Gloeobacter violaceus PCC 7421: one gene and its partner. The protein of the gene in region 1 interacts with the protein of each later gene in a pairwise test. Links are inferred from orthologs where the notes say so. Each region holds a gene or a part of one and is shown on either strand. Other genes may lie near its edges.

What was found. The genes of interacting proteins can lie anywhere in the genome.
Region 2: the proteins of ruvC (region 1) and ruvA interact in binary tests that used the Escherichia coli proteins (3 or more experiments, as listed by UniProt). The link is inferred for Gloeobacter violaceus PCC 7421 from one-to-one orthologs.

What each region holds. Positions count from the first base shown.
Region 1 is NC_005125.1:3,499,688-3,504,431, forward strand. Bases 1-2,704 are described here. They hold ruvC (crossover junction endodeoxyribonuclease RuvC), read right to left. Parts: upstream 1,762-2,704; coding sequence 1,240-1,761; downstream 1-1,239. Other genes in these bases: GLL_RS17025 (4-hydroxy-3-methylbut-2-enyl diphosphate reductase), read left to right, coding at 1-1,229; GLL_RS17035 (hypothetical protein), read left to right, coding at 1,884-2,291; GLL_RS17040 (hypothetical protein), read right to left, coding at 2,313-2,498; GLL_RS17045 (hypothetical protein), read left to right, coding at 2,657-2,704. In the rest of the region: more of GLL_RS17045, read left to right, coding at 2,705-3,133; GLL_RS17050 (Fur family transcriptional regulator), read left to right, coding at 3,245-3,706; GLL_RS17055 (glycoside hydrolase family 3 protein), read left to right, coding at 3,732-4,744.
Region 2 is NC_005125.1:3,072,870-3,077,878, reverse strand. Bases 1,198-4,166 are described here. They hold ruvA (Holliday junction branch migration protein RuvA), read right to left. Parts: upstream 3,008-4,166; coding sequence 2,387-3,007; downstream 1,198-2,386. Other genes in these bases: GLL_RS14865 (DUF1257 domain-containing protein), read left to right, coding at 3,980-4,166; GLL_RS14870 (DUF2997 domain-containing protein), read left to right, coding at 3,751-3,951; GLL_RS14875 (CPBP family intramembrane glutamic endopeptidase), read right to left, coding at 3,004-3,540; GLL_RS14885 (esterase-like activity of phytase family protein), read left to right, coding at 1,222-2,385. Outside these bases: thrS (threonine--tRNA ligase), read right to left, coding at 1-1,044; more of GLL_RS14865, read left to right, coding at 4,167-4,366; GLL_RS14860 (ferredoxin), read left to right, coding at 4,368-4,802; GLL_RS14855 (hypothetical protein), read right to left, coding at 4,799-5,009. UniProt on the Escherichia coli protein: The RuvA-RuvB-RuvC complex processes Holliday junction (HJ) DNA during genetic recombination and DNA repair.

The DNA.
Region 1 (4,744 bases):
AGGGTTTCGGTCTTAAAGCCGAGGTACAGGACGATCTCAAGGCGGAGTACGAATCTTCGCTCATCCACGAAATTCGCGCCAACGGCTACACACTGCGGCGCGGCGGGGTGACCGTCCGCCTGGCGGAGGCGTTCGGCTTTTGCTGGGGGGTCGATAAGGCGGTGTCGATGGCCTACGAGACACACCGCATGTTTGCTGGCCGCCAGCTGTGGATCACCAACGAGATCATCCACAACCCGCTGGTCAATCAGCACCTGCGCGCGATGGGCATCCGCTTTCTCGACGAAGACGAAAGCGGCCGGCGCGTGCCCAAGGATTTTGAGCGCGTGAGCGAGAAGGACGTGGTGATCTTGCCCGCCTTCGGCGCCTCTACCCAGGAGATGCAGATCCTTGACGAGAAAAACTGCGTCATCGTCGATACCACCTGCCCCTGGGTCTCGGCGGTCTGGAACCGGGTGGGCAAGTACGATCGGGCCGAATTCACCTCGATCATCCACGGCAAGTACCAGCACGAAGAGACGGTGGCGACCGCTTCGCGGGCCCGCCGCTATCTGGTGGTGCTCAACCTGGAGGAGGCCCAGCAGGTGTGCGACTATATCCTCCATGGCGGCGATCGCCGGGCGTTTTTGGCCCACTTCGGCATGGCGGCTTGCGAGGGCTTCGACCCCGACCGCGACCTGGTGCGCGTCGGCATCGCCAATCAGACCACGATGCTCAAGGGCGAGACCGAGCGCATCGGCAAGTTGTTCGAGCGCACGATGATGCGCCGCTACGGCCCCGCAAACCTGGCCGACCACTTCATGAGCCACGACACGATCTGCGACGCCACCCAGGAGCGCCAGGACGCCATGTTCAAGCTCGTCGAGGAGCCGCTCGATCTGCTGGTCGTCATCGGCGGCTACAACTCCTCCAACACCACCCACCTGCAGGAGATTGCCGTCGAGCGGGGTTTGCCATCTTTTCACATCGACGGGGCTGACCGTCTGGTCTCGGCGCAATTTATCGAGCACCGCGACTTGCACAGCAAATCGCTGGTGCGCACCAAAAACTGGCTTCCGGCCGGAGAAGTGACCGTCGGGGTAACCGCCGGGGCTTCCACACCCGACCGGGTGGTAGCCGAGGTGATCGCCCGGATTTTTGAACTGAAGGGCGTAGGCGAGTCGGGCGCCACCGGGGCAATATCCTCCCCGGTGCTCTCAAGCGCCGAGGGTGGCCCTTCGCTTTCGTAGCGCGGCTCTCTCAACCGACGCTGTAGGCGGGAACGGCTTCGCGGGCGGCGGGGGGCAGGTGGTGGAACCAGCCGGTCAGGGCGATGGCCAGGGCATCGGCGGCGTCGTCGGGTTTGGGCATGGTAATCAACCCCAACTCGCGCTGCACGGCCTCCTGGATGGCGCGCTTGTCGGCGCGGCCGTCGCCGGTGAGGGCGAGTTTGACCTGGGGCGGACTGAATTCGACATAGGGCACCCCGTGCTGGGCAGCGCACAGGAGCACCACTCCCCGCGCCTGGGCCACCGAGATCGTGTTGCCCATCTTGTAGAAGAAGAGTTTTTCGATAGCAACCAAGTCGGGCTTGTGGGCGGAAAATAAACTATTAATGTCCTCGTAGATGGCCGCAAGTCTTGCTTCGAAGGCGGTTTTTGCCGAGGTCTGCACAATGCCGTAGTCGCACACTACCGGCGGAGCGCTGTCAAAAAAGTCGAGCACTCCGTAACCGAGGATCGCCACGCCCGGATCGAGACCGAGAATCCGCATGCCGCACATTTTGCAAGATACCGCCCAGACTACAACCTTCGGACACTAAATCTCCAGGGGTTTACTATCGTCGGGGATGGATATTTGCAGGAGATACCATGTGCTGGGCCAGATGTGGACTGTTGTGCACCGTGTTGCTCCTGGCCGGCTGCGGCGAAGCGAGCAAAATCGAAATCGCCCTCAAAGATCTCGCCGTCGTCAACTGCCCCCCCGGTACTAAAGGGGGGCCGAGCATCAGCCTCAACGACTCGGTCAACGTGCCGACGCGCTGCTACCGCATTCGGGGAACAGCGGTCAATCCTGCCGAGAAACCGGCCAAAAATGTCGATGTTTTCGGCAAGATCACCGACGCCAACGGCACCCTCGCCATCACCCGGCGGCGGGTGGGTTCGCTGGCTGAGGTCGCGGCGGGGACCAGCCCTTTTGCACTCGATGTCTACCTGCCCGAGACGGCCAAGCCGCCCTTCAAGCTCGAAAACATGAAAGCGGCGGGTTTTCCCAACCAGGTCGACCGGCGCCAGAACGCCGGGGGCAGCTGAGCATCGGCAGAATCCGGGGCCTCAGGTCGCCAGACGAAAAGCCTGCGATTCAAGGGCGAGCACCACCGGGCCGTACTCGTCCCCTTCGTCCAGTTCAATAATCCACAGCCCGGAGCGATCGAGGGCGCGGATGCGGCCGAGTTGTCCCCAGTAGCACTCGTAGAGGACAATCACCTGCCGGCCTAAAAAGCTGAGTCCCTGTAACATCTCCTACTTCGCTCCCACCGTGTGCCCCGTAACCTACTGACATTGCGCCCCGCTGGTCCGTGCCCGGACCGGTTGTTATAATTTATTCCGTGAAAGTCGGTTTTGAGTGTATTTTACATAGCAAAAGTCAAAATATCGCGGAATCCTACATAGCTATCATGCCGAAGGCCACGGGGGAGAAGAAAAAGGGCAAGACCGGGCGACCAAAAAAGTTTGGACGTCCCTCGAAATCTTATTATCTGGTCTTACCCGAGGATGTGGTCACTCGCCTGCGCGAGATCGACCCCGACATGGCGACGGCGATCGTCAAGCTGGTCGAGGGCACCCAGTTCACCCCGGTACCCGACGGTGTCGAGGTGCACCTGCTGGCTCCGGAGACGGCGCTGGTGTGGGTGGGGGAGATTGCCCCGCTGCTGAGCTGGCCGGGAGTTTTCCTGCACAAAGTCGAGGTGGGTCGCTTTTTGCTCGTGCTCGACCGCCACTACGACCTGGCGCGCTTCGAACTTGATGTGCGCGACTGGATCGAAGCGGGAAAATCTACCGGCGAGGAGGCCGGCGCTTTTGAGAAACTGGCCGAGGGCTTGCGCCAGATGCGCCTACAAAACCAGTCGCTGCGCGGTGCTACCTTTTTGTAACAAATTGTAGACAATGGATCACATTTATTTAGATCTCTGCCGGTCGGGGTTGCCCATTCCCGGTTCTGCTCGTGTATATTGTCAATAAGCAAAGCTTTTTGAGAACGGCCCATGGTCAACTCTACCCAATACACATCGGCGGCCCTCAAAGCGGAACTCAATTCGAAGGGCTGGCGGATGACTCCCCAGCGCGAGACGATTTTGAAGGTGTTCCAGGAGTTGCCGGAGGGCAATCACCTCAATGCCGAGGAGCTGCACGCACGGCTGGAGACATCGAGCGGCATCAGCCTTTCGACGGTTTACCGCACGTTGAAGCTGATGGCGCGCATGGGCATCCTGCGCGAGCTTGAACTGGCCGAAGGCCACAAGCACTACGAAATCAACCAGCCCTATCCGCACCACCACCACCATCTGGTCTGCGTCAAGTGCTACCGCACCATCGAATTTAAGAGCAACCCGATTCTCACCATCGGCTCGAAGGCGGCCACCGAGCGCGGTTTCAAGCTGCTCGACTGCCAGCTGACCATCCACGCGGTTTGCCCGGAGTGCCAGCGCTCGATCGTGCCGATCTAGCGGCCCCCGCCCTTAAAATGGGGCGATGATTTCCCGCCGGTTGTTTTCTTTGTGCGCCCTGGGTGGGCTGTGGCCGCTGCTGCAGCCTGCTTTTGCCCTCGCCCGCGTTCACCACAACTGGGTGGAGCGCACCCTGGCGGGCCTGAGCCTCGAAGCGAAAATCGGCCAAGTCATGATGCCGATGCTCGAATCGCCCGAGGAGGGGCGCGTGCTGGTCGAGCGCTTTGGGGTGGGGGGATTGATCATTTACCGCACTGGGGCGCGCGCCCTGGCGGAGCAACTCAACGCCCTGCAGGCGCTGAGTGCGGTGCCGCTGTTGGTGAGCGCCGATTTTGAGCGCGGGGTGGGCGCTTACATCGACGGGGCCACGGACCTGCCCATCGCCATGGCCCTGGGGGCGGCGGGAGACGCGGCTCTGGCCCGCACGGCGGGCGAGATTACCGCCCGCGAGGCGCGCGCCCTGGGGGTGCACGTCGTCTTTGCGCCGGTACTCGATGTCAACAACAACCCGCGCAACCCGATCATCAACGTGCGCTCCTTCGGCCAGTCGCCCGATTTGGTGAGCCGCCTGGGGGCGGCCTACATCGCGGGGCTGGAGGCTCAGGGGGCGATGGCCACCGCCAAGCACTTCCCCGGCCACGGTAACGTCAGCGCCGACACCCACCGCGAACTGGCGGCCCTTCCAGGCAACCTGGTCGCTCTAGAACAAGTCGAACTGAAGCCCTTTCGCAGCGTGCTCGCCGGCCGCGCTCCCCACGGGGTCATGGCCGCCCACCTCTGGGTGCAGGCTATCGATCCCGAGCCGGTGCCCGCCACCTGCTCATCCCGAGTGATCGAGGGGTTTTTGCGGCGGCAGTTGGGCTTTGGCGGCCTGGTCTACACCGATTCGCTCGGGATGGGAGCGGTCATCGAGTACGCGAAGGGCGATTATGCCCGCGCCCAACTGCTCGCCCTCGAAGCGGGCTGCGACGTGCTGGTCATTCCGACCGGGCTGAATGCTAAAGGTGAGCATTCGCCGCTGGTGGGCGTCGAGATTGG
Region 2 (5,009 bases), 430 kb from region 1 along the record:
GTCCAGTTGTTCGGGCGTCACAAACAGGTGCGAGTCGTCGACCGTAAAGCCGCGCACGCGCGTCAGGCCGCCCAACTCGCCCGACTGCTCGTAGCGGTACACCGTCCCGAATTCGGCGAGGCGGATCGGCAGCTCCCGGTAGGAGTGTAACTCCGACTTGTAGATCTGGATATGGAAAGGACAGTTCATCGGCTTCATCACGAAGCCTTCTTCGGCCCCTTCCTCCTCGCTTGTGGCCATCAGCGGAAACATGTCGTCTTTGTACTTGAACCAGTGGCCGCTGGTTTTGAACAGGTCCACGCGGGCGATGTGGGGGGTGACTACCTGCTGGTAGCCGCGCTTGACCTGCTCCTTGCGCAGGAATTCTTCGAGGATATAGCGCAGCAGGGCTCCTTTGGGGGTCCACAGCGGTAGACCCGGCCCGACCAGATCCGAGAAGACAAACAGTCCCAATTCGCGGCCGAGTTTGCGGTGGTCGCGCTTTTTGGCCTCCTCCTCGCGGCGCAAAAATTCTTCGAGTTGCTCGGGGGTCTCCCAGGCGGTGCCGTAGATGCGCTGCAGTTGGGCGCGCTTCTCGTCGCCGCGCCAGTAAGCCCCTGCCACCGAGCGCAATTTGAAGGCGTTCGGGTGGATCTCGGCGGTCGATTCGACGTGGGGACCGGCGCACAGATCCCACCAGTCGCCGGTGCGGTAGAGGCTCACCGGCGCGTCGTGGTCGAAGCCTTCAAAGAGTTCCAGTTTGTAGGGCTCCCCCAGCGCTTCGAGGCGCTCGCGCATCGCCTCGCGCGGCACTTCCTCGCGCACCAGCGGCAATTTCTGCTGCACGATGCGGCGCATCTCTTTTTCGATCTTTTTGAGATCTTCGGGGGTGAAGGGAGTCGGCCGGTCGAAGTCGTAGTAGAAGCCGTTCTCGATGGCCGGGCCGATGGTTACCTTGGTCTCCGGGAAAAGCTTCTGGACCGCCATCGCCAGGATGTGGCTGGTGCTGTGGCGGATCCGGTGCAGTTTTTCGGGGTCGCTTTGCCGGAGAATGTCGTTTTCCATAGCCTTCGAGTCGCAACTGCAACCGCCATTGTGGCATTTCAAAGCGCCAAAGCGGCCGGACAAAGTCCTCCGCGCAGGCTGCCGAAAAGTCACGGCGAGCGCGGCTTAATGGGCGTTTAATGTCACTCCACTACGATGCAATGCGTTTGCGTATTGCTGGGTACGGAGGGCAAGCAGATGTTCAGTTTCAAATTGGGTGGCCTGGTGGGTAGCCGCGCGCTCGCGGCGCTGTCGGCAGCCGCCCTGACGGGTGCGGCGCTCGGGTCGTCGGCAGCCCTGGCGCAGCCGACCAAAGTCGGGACAATCAGCTTCATCGGTGAAGTGACCTTCCCGACGGCGACGTTTTTTGACAACACCCAGGTCGGGGGACTCTCGGGGATCACCTACGACGCCGAGCGCAACGTCTACTACACCGTTTCGGACGACCGCAGCTCGATCAACCCCGCCCGCTTCTACACCGTCGCCATCGATCTGGCCGCCAACACCCTTGCCGGGGTGCAGTTTACCGGGGTGACCACCCTGCTCGACGGTGCGGGCCAGCCCTTCGCGGCTTCCAGCATCGATCCCGAGGGGATCGCCTTTACCGGCAGGACCGTTTACATCTCCTCGGAAGGGGAAGTGAGCAGCACCCGCATCGTCGATCCGTTTGTCAACCGCTTTGCGCTCAACGGCGAGCAGAACCGCGAACTGCCGGTGCCGCTCAAGTTCTTGCCCTATCCCGCTACTGTTCCCACGACCGTGGGCATCCGCAACAACCTCGCCCTGGAAAGCCTGACGCTTACCCCGAACAAGGCGTTTCTCTACAGCGCCACCGAGAACGCCCTGGTGCAGGACGGACCCCAGGCCTCGCTCAGCGAGGGCAGCCCCTCGCGCATCCTGCGCTTCAACACGCTGTCGGGTCGGCCGACGGCGGAATATCTCTACCCGGTCGAACCCATCCCGAACGCGCCGGTGCCCCCGGAGGCTTTCGCCACCAACGGCCTGGTGGACTTGCTGGCCCTCGACGACGAAGGGACGCTCCTGGCCCTGGAGCGCGCCTTCTCCGAGGGGGTGGGCAACACCGTCAAGCTCTACGAAATCTCCACCGCCGGGGCGACGGACATCCGCGACATCGGCAGCCTGAGCGCCATCGACATCGCCCGGGTCAAACCCGTCCAGAAGCGGCTGCTGTTGGATCTGGCGGTGCTCGGCATTGTGCTGGATAACCTCGAAGGGCTCACCCTCGGGCCGACTTTGGGCGACGGGCGGCGGGCTTTGATCCTCGTGAGCGACAACAACTTCAGCGAGACCCAGTTCACCCAGTTTCTCGGTTTCGCCGTCGATCTGGTGCCGGGACGCTGATTCAGCCCTGCTCCGAAAGCCAGGCGATGGCGGCCCTGAGCCAGGCTTCGGTCTGCTCCTCGCCCGCCATCGCCGGGGCGACCGCATCGAGGGCGCGCACGACTTCGCCCGGCGCGAAGCCCAGGGCCAACAGCGCCAGCTCGACTTCTTCGTAGACGCGCGAGGAGGCGCGGGCACCCATAGCACTCAACCCCGACTCCTCGCGCCACTTCGAGAGGCGCGAGCGCAACTCCAGAGCCAGGCGCTGGGCGGTCTTGGCACCGACGCCCGGGGCAAGGGCGAGGGCGCGGGTGTTGCCCTGCAAAATCGCCTGCACCAGTTCGGTCGGAGCGAGCGTCTCCAGCAGCGCCAGGCCCATGCGCGGTCCGATGCCGCTCACAGAGACCAGCTGGCCGAACAGTTCGCGCTCGCCGGGTTCCAAAAAGCCGAACAGCTGCATGGCATCCTCGCGCACGATCATCAGGGTGAAGAGTTTGACCTCTTCGCCGATGCGGGGCAATTTGCCGACGGTGCGCGCGTGGGTCCACACCCGGTAACCCACACCGCCCACATCCACGGTCGCCCAACTCTGGCCACTGCGCGGACCCACCTCCGCGAGCATGCCGCGCACAAAAGTGATCACACCCGACTCGGCTCCTTACGCCAGAGTAGGCACGAGAGCCAGTTGACCAGCACGTGGGCCACCACCGGCACCACCAGATTGCCGGTCGCGAGCGTCGCCACTCCCAGTACCAGACCGATGAGCGTCGCCCACAGCGCGTAGGGCCAGTGCCGCCAGTCCCAGATGTGCAACAGGCCAAACAACAGACTGCTGGCCACCAAGCCGATGGCCGGCAGCGCCACGCCCCGAAACAACAGCTCCTCGCTGAGCCCCGGCAACAGCCCCAGCCAGACGCGGTCGAAGCGGCTCAAAGGCGTCAGCACCATCTCCATATATTGATCGGCGCTCTCGCGGTAGGCAGGCCACCACTGATAGACCGCGAAACTCATCGCCCCGATGGCAAGCCCCAGACCGACACCCTGGCCAAGGGCGAGCCACGAGAAGACCACCGGTAGATCGATGCCAGCCAAACTGCGCCAGATCTGGGCAATCAGCAGCAGCACGATCGCCGAGAACGCCAGGGTCAACAGCAGCTGGGAGCGCGAAAGATCCATAAGTGAGTGCTTCCTGCAGCGGGTGCCTCGATCTTAATCGTTCCAGTCCGGGTATTTTAGCCGAAGGCACCCGACATTTCTGCAATCGGAACTATTCCCGATGTTGCTTGACGACGATCAATTCTTAGGAGACGATGACTACTAACTTGCTTCGCTTGTTACAAAACTACAGTCGACTTTACTGTCCCGCTTGCCGGTCACCTTGGAGCCATGGAGCAGATCGAGTTTATCGTCCATTCAGACGGCCGCGTCGAAGAGCGCGTCACGGGGGTCGCCGGCAGTCGTTGCTCGGAGCTCACCCGTTCGATCGAGCAGGCGCTTGGCCCGGTACAGCATGTGCAGCCGACTTCCGAGTACTTTCAGCAATCGAATATTGCCCAGCCTTTGTGGAATACTTCCCAGACCCACTGACACCTCGCAGAGCCGCAGGAGCCGACCTATGTCCCATTTCACCCAGATCAAGACGCGCATTCGCAACCTGGACTCGTTGGAGAAGGCCCTTGTCGACCTTCAGATCGCTGCCGAGCGCGGCAATGTCTCAGTGCGCGGTTACCGCGGCGAGACCCGCCCAGCCCAACTGGTGATCCGCCAGGACAACGGACACGACGTCGGCTTTGTCTGGAACGGCCAGGAATACGAGATAGTCACCGACGTTCAATTCTGGCAGCAGCCCTGGACGGTCGAGCGCTTCTTGGGCAAGGTGTCTCAGCGCTACGCCCTGCACACAGTGCTGGCCGAGTCGGTCCCCCAGGGTTTCAATCTGGTCACCCAGGAGAACCGCGAGGACGGCACGATGCGTCTGGTGCTTCAGCGCTGGAGCGCCTGAGATGGCGGCGCAGCAGCCCGCGCCCGGCCGCTCCGGCTTCGAGCCGGAACTAGGCGGTCTGCTCCGCGACGGTGTCGAGCGTTCAGGTCATGAACCCGAACTGGGTGGAGCTCTACGGCAGAAAGGCGTCTACGTCGATGAAGTGACCTGTATCGGCTGCGGTCACTGCGCCTACGTGGCCCGCAATACGTTTTACCTCGAGGCCGAGTATGGGCGCTCGCGGGTTGTCGATCAAAATGGCGACGCGACTGAATTGATTCAAGAGGCGATCGACTGCTGCCCGGTCGATTGTATCCACTGGGTCGATTACACCGAGCTTCCCGCCCTCGAAGAGCAGCGGCGCTACCAAGAAATTCCCGATATCGGCTTACCGCCCACGGCACGCAAAGTGCGCTCGCGCCGCCCGTCGGTGCGACGGCCCAGGCCCAAGGATTAGGGTGTAGGCACACCCAACTCCCGCAGCCGACGGCGAGCTTCCTCGCGCAACGGAGCGGTAGGCGCTTCGAGGTAGAACTCTTTCCATAGCCTGATGGCCCGCTCCCGGTTGTTGGCGGCGCCAAAAAAGGCGGCGGCGTTTTCCTTCATCACCGCCGGTGCCCCGGGTTCGGCGGCGGCCCGCGCGAAGTAGTTTGCTGAGCGGGCG